DNA from 2 places in the Starkeya sp. ORNL1 genome. Region 1 is predicted to be linked to the other one. Evidence: predicted binding sites of a transcription regulator. Region 1 holds the regulator's gene; the other holds the start of a gene.

Region 1 (5,653 bases):
CGACTGGATGACCGAACCGCCGACCGAAGCCGCCTGCGCGGCGATGGCGCCGCCCTGCCCGGCCATGCCGCCAAAGCCTCCGACCATGGAGAGCGCACCCCCGAGCATCGCCGCCTGGGTCTGCTTGTTCGCCATCTCCTGCGCGGCGTCGGCGCAGCGCTGGGCAGCGGATTGCACTGCTACGATCTGCTTTGCCGACTGAGCGGAGGCTTTCGAGCCCGTGGCCGACCCTTTGACTGACGCAGCATCGCTTTCTGTGGGCGCTGCCGCCGCGCTTTCCGGGTTCGATTGGCGCGCTGTGGCGGTGCCGAGCGTCTGGTTGCACGCGGCCGTGGCGAGGCCGAGCGCGAGAAGTATCCATGCCTTCATGTCGTTTTCTTCCGCCTCCGCGGTGGTTGGTGCCGACCCAGCCACGCGGCGCGCCTGCGGCCCGCCGTCCGACGATGCGATGCCTACGACGGCAGAACGTTGAGCGTCTCGGCGCCCGGCGAACGAACTATGCAGGGGGCGAACAGGCGGGTCGGGATGAGCGGAAAACTGAGAACAGCCCTCATCCCCGGACTTGATCCGGGGATCCAGCGAAGCCGCACGCACCTCGTCGAAGTCTGGGTACCCGGGTCAAGCCCGGGCATGAGGGCGTATGGAGCGGGCCAAGTCGGCTCAAGCGAACTCTGAACCCGCCTCTCAAAAACGCCGGTGCATCGCCTCGGCGCGTACCTGCGAGGGGGTCATGGCGTAGCGGCGGCGGAAGGCGCGGTTGAAACTGGAGAGGTCGCTGAATCCCGCCTCGAACGCAATCGCCGCAATGGTGCGCCCGCCGTCCGGCGCGTCGAGCAGCCGGAAGGCGAAATCCAGCCGGCAGTCGCGCAGGAACTCGGAGAAGCTCGCGCCCTCCGCCTCGAACAGGCGCTGGATGTAGCGCGGGGTGATGCCCTGGCGGCGCGCCACCACTTCGATGCCGAGGCCGGGATCACCGAGCCGGGCGCGCATGTGCCGCTTCACCAGTTCGAGCCGGGCCGCACCGACGCCGCGCATGTTGCGGGCGCCGCCGCCTGGAACGGCGGCGTCGAGCAGCAGCGCCACCAGATCATAAAGATGATCCGCCGCGACGCGGCCGGCCCTCTCGCCTTGCGGCGGCGTGCGGCGGAGCAGGTCTGAATAGCCGGCAAACAGGTTCATGCCGGATGTCGCCTCGGGGAGGAAGTAGCAGGGCCGCTCATCGATGCGCGGCACCAGTTTCTTCAGCCGGGTCCGGTCGAGATTGACCACTTTCAGGCGGGTCTCGGGGAGGCGGCAGGAATTGTGCGCGCTCTGATCGATGATCATCAGGGCGCCGGGCGCGATCTTCACCGCGGCGCGGCCCTCGACCGAGGCCTCATGCTCCGTGGTGTGGATCATCAGCTGATAGGCGTCGCGCCCGTCATTCAGCATTTCGCGGGTGCGGGTGCCGGCGACCGGGGAATAGCTGGCCTCGGCGACCAGCACATTGCCGGGCAGCTGGAATGCCGCGAGCTCGACGCGGAAATTCTCGGGGTCCAGGGGACTGAATTCCATGCCGGCGGCGTGGCGGCCGACAAAGTCATGCACGAAGGCGAGCCGGTCCCGGCGCGGCACGTCGTCGGTGGAAAGGCGCTGCATCGGTCCCCCGCTAGGTATCGACCCAGCGAAGGGGTGGAGTGGACGGCCTGAATGTGCGGTGAACACGTGACGCAGCGTCCGCCCGGGACGCGCAATCGCCATCAGCGATGGGTGACGCCCGCTCAGTGCGCGCGGGCGAACATCTCGTTGAATGAGTAGCCGGAGCCGCGGACGGTGCGGATCGGGTCGGGCTGGCGCGGGCGATTCAGAGCCTTGCGCAGGCGCCCGACATGCACGTCCACGGTGCGCTCGTCGATATAGACGTCCTGGCCCCACACGCCGTCGAGCAATTGCTCGCGGGTGAAGACGCGGCCGGGCGACTGCATCAGGAACTCCAGCAGGCGGAACTCGGTCGGGCCAAGATGCAGCTCGCGTCCCGCGCGGTAGACCCGCTTGGTCTCGCGATCGAGCTCGATGTCGCCGGCGCGCAGCAGGGTGGCGATGTGGTCCGGCTTGGCGCGGCGCAGCAGCGCCCGCACGCGGGCGATCAGCTCCGGCACCGAGAACGGCTTCACCACATAGTCATCGGCGCCGGTGGCGAGGCCGCGCACCCGCTCGGTCTCCTCGCCGCGGGCGGTGAGCATCAGCACCGGCATGCGCTCGGTCTCCGGCCGGGCGCGCAGGCGCCGGCAGAGCTCGATGCCGGACAGGCCCGGCAGCATCCAGTCGAGGATGACGAGATCCGGTACGCTTTCGCGCAGCCGGGTCTCGGCCTCATCGCCACGCCCGACGCTTTCGACCGCGTAGCCCTCGGATTCCAGATTGTAGCGAAGAAGGAGGGTGAGGGGCTCCTCATCCTCCACGATCAGTATGTTGGTCGGCATGACCCGTCTTTCCGCTCAGATCAAGCAGGGAACGCCACGCTGGTGATGCTGGTGGTGTCCTGCTTCGGGCGTTCCTCGGCGGGAAGCTGGCCAGTCACCAGATAATGCACCGTCTCGGCGATGTTGGTGGCGTGGTCGCCGATACGCTCGATGTTCTTGGCGCAGAACAGCAGATGCGTGCACAGCGAGATGTTGCGCGGGTCTTCCATCATATAGGTGAGGAGTTCGCGGAACAGCGAGGTGTAGAGAATGTCGATCTCGCCGTCGCGCTTCCACACCTGGAGCGCGCGGGCGTCGTCGCGGCTGGCATAGGCGTCGAGCACCTCTTTCAGCTGCTCCAGCACCATGCCCGACATATGCTCCACGCCGCGCACCAGCTTCTGCGGATGGAACTCGCCGGTCAGCGCGAGGACGCGCTTGCCGGTGTTCTTGGCGAGGTCGCCGATGCGCTCGAGGTCGTTGGCGACGCGCATGGCGGCGACGATCTCGCGCAGATCGTGCGCGAGCGGCTGGCGGCGGGCGATGGTGAGGATGGCCTTCTCCTCGATCTCGCGCTGCAGCAGGTCCACCGGACCGTCGAGCACGATGACCTTCTGCGCCAGCTCGGCGTCGCGCTTGACGAGCGCCTGCACGGAATCGGCCACCAGCCGCTCCGCCTGGCCGCCCATCTCCACGACCTTGCGGCCAAGATCCTTCAGGTCCGCGTCGAAGGACGAGACGATATGCTCAGTCATGGGTCAAGCCTCTCACGTCGCCCGGCATCAGCCGAAGCGGCCGGTGATGTAGTCGCGGGTGCGCTGCTCGCGCGGATTGGTGAAGATCTCGTTGGACGGGCCGACCTCGATCAGCTCGCCGAGATAGAAGAAGGAGGTGAGGTCGGCGCAGCGGGCGGCCTGCTGCATGTTGTGCGTCACGATGACGATGGTGAAGTCCTGCTTCAGCTCGTCGATCAGGTCCTCGATCTTGGAGGTCGAGATCGGGTCGAGCGCCGAGGTCGGCTCGTCGAGCAGGATGACTTCCGGCTTCACCGCGATGGTGCGGGCGATGCACAGGCGCTGCTGCTGGCCGCCCGACATGCCGAGGGCGGAAGTGTGGAGACGGTCCTTGGTCTCCTCCCAGATGGCGGCCTTGCGCAAGCACCATTCGACGCGCTCGTCCATCGCCGCCTTGCCGAGGCTCTCATGCAGCTTCACGCCGAAGGCGATGTTGTCGTAGATCGACATCGGGAACGGCGTCGGCTTCTGGAACACCATGCCGATGCGCGAGCGCACCACGGTGGAATCGAGGTTCTTGCCGAGCAGGTCGACGCCGTCGAAGCTGATCTTGCCTTCGGCGCGCTGGCCCGGATAGAGCGCATACATGCGGTTGAAGATGCGCAGCAGCGTGGACTTGCCGCAGCCCGACGGCCCGATCATCGCGGTAACCCGCTTCTCGGGAATCTCGAAATTGATGTTCTTCAGCGCGTGGTTGTCGCCGTAGTAGAAATTCAGCTTCTCGACCTTGAGCTTGGTCGCGGCGGAGCCGACGACGTTGGCGCGGTTGACGGCGGCGGCGATGTCGAGGGAGGTGTCGGGTGCAAAGTTCATGGCCGGCTCACTTCATCTTCGCCAGGACAAGGCGGGAGAGGATGTTGAGGGTCAACACCCCAACGGTGATGATCAGCGCGCCGGCCCAGGCGAGGGCGACCCAATCGTCGAACGGGCTGGCGGCGTATTGATAGATGGCGATCGGCAGGCTGGCCATAGGCCGCGACAGGTCGATCGACCAGCCGTTATTGCCGAGCGAGGTGAAGAGCAGCGGCGCGGTCTCGCCGGCGGCGCGGGCGAGCGCGAGCAGGATGCCGGTGGTGATGCCGGCGCGCGCCGCGCGCCAGGTCACCATGGTCACGACCTTCCATTGCGGCGCGCCGAGCGCGAAGGCTGCCTCGCGCAGGCCGATCGGCACCAGGTTCAGCATGTCCTCGGTGGTGCGCACCACCACCGGGATGACCAGGATGGCCAGTGCGATCGAGCCGGCCCAGCCGGAGAAGCCGCCGAACGGCACGACCAGCAGCTGATAGACGAACAGGCCGATCAGGATCGAGGGCGCCGAGAGCAGCACGTCATTGACGAAGCGCACCACGCCGGCGATCCGGGTTCCCCTGCCGTTCTCGGCAAGAAAGGTGCCGCACATCAGGCCGATCGGGGTGCCGATCAAGAGCGCGATGACGATCTGGATCAGCGAGCCGACGATGGCATTCAGGAGGCCGCCGCCGGCGCCGGGAGGCGCGGTGATCTGGGTGAAGACGTGCGGGCCGAGCGCCGGGAGGCCGCGGGACAAGAGGGTCCACAGGATCCAGGCGAGCATGACGAGGGACAGCACGGCGAAGCCGGTGGAGATGGCCTTCACGGTGAAGTCGGTGGCGCGGCGGGCAGCGAGCGATGCCATGACGATCAGCCCTTGATCTTCGAGCGCACCAGCATGCGCGACAGCGCAAGCACGATGAACGAGATGACGAACAGGATGAAGCCGAGCTGGAGCAGCGACTGCAGCTTCAGCGAGCCCATCGACGCTTCAGGAAACTCGTTGGCGATGGTCGAGGCGATGGTGGCACCCGGCGCGAACAGCGAGGCCGACATGCGGGTGGCGTTACCGATGACGAAGGTGACGGCCATGGTCTCGCCCAGCGCGCGGCCGAGGCCGAGCATCACCGCGCCGACCATGGCGGTGTTGCCATAGGGCACCGAGACGTTGCGATAGACCTCGAAGGTGGTGGCGCCGACGCCGAAGGCGGATTCCTTCAGCATGGGCGGCACCGATTCCAGCACCTCGACGAACATCGCGGTGATGAAGGGCAGGATCATCAGCGCCAGGATCAGGCCGGCGGTGAGCATGCCGGCGCCGAGCGGCGGGCCCTGGAACAGCGCGCCGAGCACCGGGATCGGGCCGAGCCACTCGATCAGCGGCGGCTGGACGTAGGCGGCGATCAGCGGCACCACGACGAAGAAGCCCCACATGCCGTAGATGATGGAGGGCACGGCGGCGAGCAGCTGGATGGCGACGCCGATCGGGCGGCGGAGCGGGCCGGGCGCGATCTCGGTGAGGAAGAAGGCGATGCCGAAGGACAGCGGCAGCGCGACGATGACGGCGATGATGGCGCTGAGCAGCGTGCCGAACACCATGACGCCGGCGCCGAACTTCTCGGTGACCGG
Region 2 (5,653 bases), 2.7 Mb from region 1:
GCGTGAAGTAGCCAAAGCCGACGCCCAGCGCCATCAGCGTGAAGGCGATCGGGAAGCCGAGCATCAGGAAAATGAGGAAGAGAAACAGCATCAACACGCCGAGGGCGGGATCGGAGAGAAACATCACAGCGATCCTCGTGTGGTGGCTTCGCGCTCGGCCAGATTGGCGGCGGCTTCTTCGAGGATGATCTTCTCCATCTCCTCGACGTCATGCAGGCGCTGCGGCCAGTCGCCGGTGCGGATGCAGATGATGCAGCGCACCACCTCGACCACGCCCTGCAGCAGCATCATCACGCCGGTGATCGGGATCAGCCCCTTGAATGGCCAGATGATCGGGCCGTCCGGGCTGAAAGCGGAATGCTCGTTGAGCATGTAGGAGAGCTGGAAGTAACCCCAGCCGGAATAGATCAGCGCCAGAATGCCGGGAAAGTAGAACAGGAAGTAGAGCACGAGATCGCTCTTGGCCTGCGTCGTCGGCGCCCATTTGCGGTAGAGGAAATCGCCGCGCACATGGCCGTTGCGCGAGAGCGTGTAGGCGCCGGCCATCATGAACAGCGTGCCGTACAGCATCAGGCTGACGTCGTAGGCCCAACTGGTCGGGTCCCTCAGCACATAGCGGCAGAAAACTTCATAGGTGATGGCCAGCATCAGTATGACGATGCACCAGGCGAACAGCTTGCCGATGAACGCGTTCAACCGGTCGACGGCGAGCAGAACGGATTGCATATGGGCCTCGGGAAGGGCGGCGGGGCGCAGGGGTGACGAACATCCTTCGAGGCGCGCTGCACTCGCGCCTCAGGATGACGTCGCATTTGAAAGAACCACGCATCCTGAGGTGCCGCCGGAGGCGGCCTCGAAGGATGCTCGTAAAAATGGCGGGCGCCGCCTGCGCGGCGCCCGCCTGATCTCAGGCCTTGCTGAAGAAGTGATCGTAAGCAGTGCGGGAATCCACCTCGTACTGGAGGCGGAAACCGACGACGCGCTGCGCCCAGGCCTTCTGGCTGTCGATGACCTTCTTGAAGAACGGATCGGCGGAGAGGTTGGCGATCACCTTGTCCCAGGCGGCGAGCTGTGCTTCCAGCACCGGCTTCGGCGTCGGGATGACCTTGACACCGCGCGCCTTGATGGCCTCGAGGTCCTTGGAATAGCGATCCTGCGCCTTCCACATCATGTCAGAGGACGACGCATCGCCCGCGGCCTTGAGGATGGCCTGCACGTCCGCCGGCAGTCCGCTGAACTTTGTCTTGTTGAACAAGATCTCGAAGCATTCCAGCGCCTGATGGTAGCTCTGGATCATGTAGATCTTCGAGACGTCCGGGAAGCCAAGCACCAGGTCGGAAGAGGGGTTGTTGAACTCCGCGCCGTCGAGCAGGCCGCGGTCGATCGCCGGGACGATCTCGCCGCCGGGCATGATGGTGACCGCCGCGCCGAGTTCCTTGTTGAGATCGGCGCCGAGGCCGACGGTACGGTACTTCAGCCCCTTGAGATCATCCGCGCTCTTGATGTCCTTCTTGAACCAGCCGAGCGGCTGGGTCGGCATCGGCCCGTAGAGCATGCCGACGACATTGAGCTTCAGCACATTGGTGATCAGGTCGTCATAGAGCTCCTGGCCGCCGCCATAGCGTACCCAGCCGAGCAGTTCGTCGGCGTCCCAGCCAAAGGCAGGCGCCGTTCCGAACAGCGAGAAGGCCTTGTTCTTGCCGTACCAATAGGCGGAGACGCCGTGGCCGCCATCGAGGATGCCGGCCGAAACCGCGTCCGCCATCTGGAAGGCGGGAACGACAGAGCCGGCAGCAAGGATTTCGAGCTCGACGCGCCCGCCGGTCATGGCATTGACCCGCTTGACGTAGTCGCCGGCGAACTCGTGGAAGATGTCCTTGTTCGGCCAGGTCGACTGGAACTTCAGCTTGATCGGCGCCTGCGCGTGAACGGCGGGGGCGGCGACGGTAGCGCCGGCAGCGGCGGCAGCGGCGGTCGCGATGAAATTGCGGCGACTGGTGCGCGCTCCGGCGCGCTTCCCTGACGTTTCGGTCATGGATGGTTCCTCCTGTGGCGTTTTCCTCTACGGGACGTAGCCCGTTGGACGGTGATTTACTCACCTTGTCTCTAGGGGAAGGAGACGATGCCGTTTCGTCAAGCGCAAGCCCAAAAACATCGCGTATGGGGCGAATCCGCCTCTACAAAAGTAGTAGACGTTGGAAAATGCACGCGCCGCTGCCGCCGCGGCAGGCCGTGGCCTCCTATGGTTACCGGTTGCCGCATGGGCATGTCATCCGTCTGTCACGTAAGCGCGGTGGAAGTGCCGCACCGGCAGCCATGGCTGCTTTTTCATGGGAGGGATTTCATGCGCCCGACGCTTCTTTCCGGCGTTTCACTCGCCGTGCTGCTCGGCATTTCCGCCGCGCACGCGCAGACGACCCCGGCGTTCAACCGCATCGCCACCTTCAATGTCGTCGACAACCTGCCGGCCGATGCCGATCCCAAGAAGGGCACGGTCGCCGAAATCATCACCTCCAGCGAGGACGGCAAGACGCTGGTCTATACCGACAGCCCGGGCAATCGCATCGGCTTCGTCGATATCAACGACCCGGCGGCGCCGAAGGCGGCCGGCGTCGTGGCGCTCGGCGGCGAGCCGACCTCAACCGTCATCATCAAGGACAAGGCGTTCGTCGGCGTCGTCACCTCCGAATCCAAGGCGAAGCCCTCGGGTCACCTCGCGGTGGTCGATCTCGCCACCAAGAAAGTGGTCGCCACCTGCGACCTCGGTGGCCAGCCGGATTCGCTCGCCCGCAGCGACGACGGTTCCTTCCTCGCCATCGCCATCGAGAATGAGCGCGATGAAGAGATCAACGAGGGCGCCATTCCGCAGCTGCCCGGCGGCAACCTCACCTATTTCCCGGTGAAGGACGGCGCGGTCGCCTGCGCGGACAAGAAGATCATCGACGTCAGCGGCATCGCCGCCGTCGCTCCGGAAGATCCGGAGCCGGAATATGTCAGCATCAACGGCCTGAACCAAGTCGTGCTGACGCTGCAGGAGAATAACCACATCGTGGTCGCCGATCTCGCCACCGGCAAGATCGTCGCGAACTTCTCCGCCGGCTCCACCGCGCTCGATCATGTCGATACCAAGAAGGACGGCATCATCGATCTCTCGGGCTCGCAGAAGGAAACCCCGCGCGAGCCGGACGCGGTGCACTGGATCGACAATGACCGCTTCGTCACCGCCAATGAAGGCGACTGGAAGGGCGGCACCCGCGGCTTCACCATCTATGACAAGACCGGCAAGGTGCTGTTCGAGAGCGGTTCGGCGCCGGAGCACATGGCGGTGCGCCTCGGCCACTATCCGGACAAGCGCAACAAGAAGGGCATCGAGATGGAGGGCGCGGAAGCCGCGACCTTCGGCGGCGACAAGCTGCTATTCCTCGGCTCCGAGCGCGGCTCGCTGGTCTTCGTCTATCGCGACAAGGGCGGCGCCAATGCCCCCGAATTCCTGCAGGCGCTGCCGGGCGGCATCGGTCCGGAAGGCCTGCTCGCCATCCCCGCGCGCGACCTGCTCGTGACGGCGAGCGAGACCGACCTGCGTGAAGACGGCGGCATCGGTTCGGTCGTCACCATCTACAAGCGCGGCAACGAGAAGCCGGCCTATCCGACCATCTCTTCGGTCGACGGTCCGGACGGCCTGCCGATCTGGTGGAGCGCGCTCTCCGGTTTCGCGGCGGATGCCAAGACCCCGGGCAAGCTCTACACCGTCAATGACAGCGCCTATGCGCAGGGCCGCATCCTGACCGTGGACGCCACCTCGCTGCCGGCCAAGATCACCGCCGCCACCATCGTCACCCGCGACGGCCAGCCGGCCAAGGGTCTCGACCTCGAGGGCATCGCGGTGCGTGCCGACGGCGGCTTCTGGCTCGCTTCCGAAGGCAATCCGGAGAAGAAGGAGAACCCGACGCAGAACCTGCTGCTCAAGGTTTCCGCCACCGGCGCCATCGAGGAAGAGATCACGCTTCCGGCCGAACTGGCCGCGCAGGCGACCCGCTACGGCTTCGAGGGCGTGACCGTGACCGGCAGCGGCGCCGACGAGACCGTGTGGCTCGCGGTGCAGCGCGAGTGGAAGGACGATCCGAAGGGCCAGGTGAAGCTGCTGGCCTACAAGCCGGCGACCAAGAGCTGGGGCTATGTGCGCTACCCGCTCGATAGCGCCGGCAAGGGCTGGGTCGGCCTGTCGGAGATCAGCGCCTCCAATGGCGGCCTGATCCTGATCGAGCGCGACAACCAGGTCGGCTCGAACGCCAAGCTGAAGAAGCTGACCTATGTCTCGCTGAAGGGCGTGACGCCGGTCGGCCTCGACAAGAAGGACGCGCCGGTGGTGACCAAGACCACGGTCCGCGACCTGATCCCCGTCCTCGCCGCGCCGCACGGCTATGTCATCGAGAAGGTGGAGAGCTTCACCGTCGACGTGAATGGCGACGGCTACATCGTCACCGACAATGACGGCGTCGACGGCTCCTCCGGCGCGACGCAGTTCATCAAGATCGGCAAGATCGAAGTGAAGATGTGAGCTGAGAGGCTCGTATCTGGCTGAACGAAGCGATGGCCGGGGCTCGTCCCCGGCCATTTCGATTCTTGGAAGATAAGACGTCATCCCGGCCGGAGCGCAGCGGAGAGCCGGGATCGCGTGAAGTCCCGCTCGGCACCTCCCTGCGATCCCGGATCGGCCTGCGGCCGTCCGGCATGACACCCGGACAAACGCGATGACGTCGGGTGGTCAGGCTTCCACGATCTCCCGCCGGCCGGACTTCAGCGTGCGCATGGTGAAGACGTAGACCGGCACGCCGGAGACCAGCACCAGCAGCGCGGCGAAGGGGGCGGCGGCGGCGTAGGAGCCGTCATTGGTGTAGGACCAGACCTCGGTCGCCAGCGTCGTCACGCCGTTCGGCGCCAGCAGCAGCGTCGCGGTGAGTTCGCGCATCAGTTCAAGCACGATCAGCGCCAGCGCCGCGCCGACACCGGGCGCCAGCGCCGGCAGCGTCACCGCCATGAAGGCCTCGACCGGGCCGCGGCCGAGGGTGCGGGCGGCCTGTTCCAGCTCGGGCGGCACCAGTTCGGCGGTGGCGCGCAATGCCGACTGGGCCAGCGGCAGGAACAGGATGGCATAAGCGACCAGCACCAGCATGGTCGACTGGTAGAGCACCGGCACCCACCTTATGGCGACGAAGATGAGCGCCAGCGCCACCACCAGCCCCGGCAGGCCGTGCACTACATAGGGCAGGCGCTCGGCGAGGCGGGCAATCCGGCTGTGGTGGCGCATGGCGAGCAGCACCAGCGGCAGAGCGAGCAGCGTCGTCACCACGGCGCCGCCGATGGAGAGCTGCAGCGAGCCGAGCATGGCCGCGCCGACATCACCCGCGCCGGCGCCGATGGAGAGGCCGACGCTCAGCCAATAGGCCAGCATGAACAGCGGCACGCCGAGCGCTGCCGCGCTGAGCACCGCCAGCGCGATCTGCACCGGCCACATCCAGAGTCCGAGCCGACTGAGGGGAGGGTGGCGGCGGCTGCGGCGATCGGTACGGGACAGCCGGTTGACGCCGCGCAGCTTGGCCTCGCCGAACGCCACCGGCAGGCAGAGCGCCATCAGCATGCCGGAGAGCAGCGC

What was found. Region 1 encodes PhoB, which activates phosphate uptake and scavenging genes when phosphate is short. Its sites were predicted from a motif close to TGTCATNNANCTGTCAT; they were not measured.
Region 2: the regulator PhoB is predicted to act here: its motif matches at 2,268-2,284, upstream of G3545_RS01350 (esterase-like activity of phytase family protein).

The regions. Positions count from the first base shown of each region.
Region 1 is NZ_CP048834.1:3,844,564-3,850,216, forward strand. Features, by position in the region: gene G3545_RS18260 (hypothetical protein) at 1-414, opposite strand, end outside; gene G3545_RS18265 (helix-turn-helix transcriptional regulator) at 685-1,638, opposite strand; gene phoB (phosphate regulon transcriptional regulator PhoB) at 1,761-2,462, opposite strand; gene phoU (phosphate signaling complex protein PhoU) at 2,483-3,196, opposite strand; gene pstB (phosphate ABC transporter ATP-binding protein PstB) at 3,224-4,048, opposite strand; gene pstA (phosphate ABC transporter permease PstA) at 4,056-4,889, opposite strand; gene pstC (phosphate ABC transporter permease subunit PstC) at 4,895-5,653, opposite strand, start outside.
Region 2 is NZ_CP048834.1:281,540-287,192, forward strand. Features, by position in the region: gene G3545_RS01335 (TRAP transporter large permease subunit) at 1-124, opposite strand, end outside; gene G3545_RS01340 (TRAP transporter small permease subunit) at 124-726, opposite strand; gene G3545_RS01345 (TRAP transporter substrate-binding protein) at 908-2,035, opposite strand; gene G3545_RS01350 (esterase-like activity of phytase family protein) at 2,345-4,558, shown strand; gene G3545_RS01355 (iron ABC transporter permease) at 4,766-5,653, opposite strand, start outside.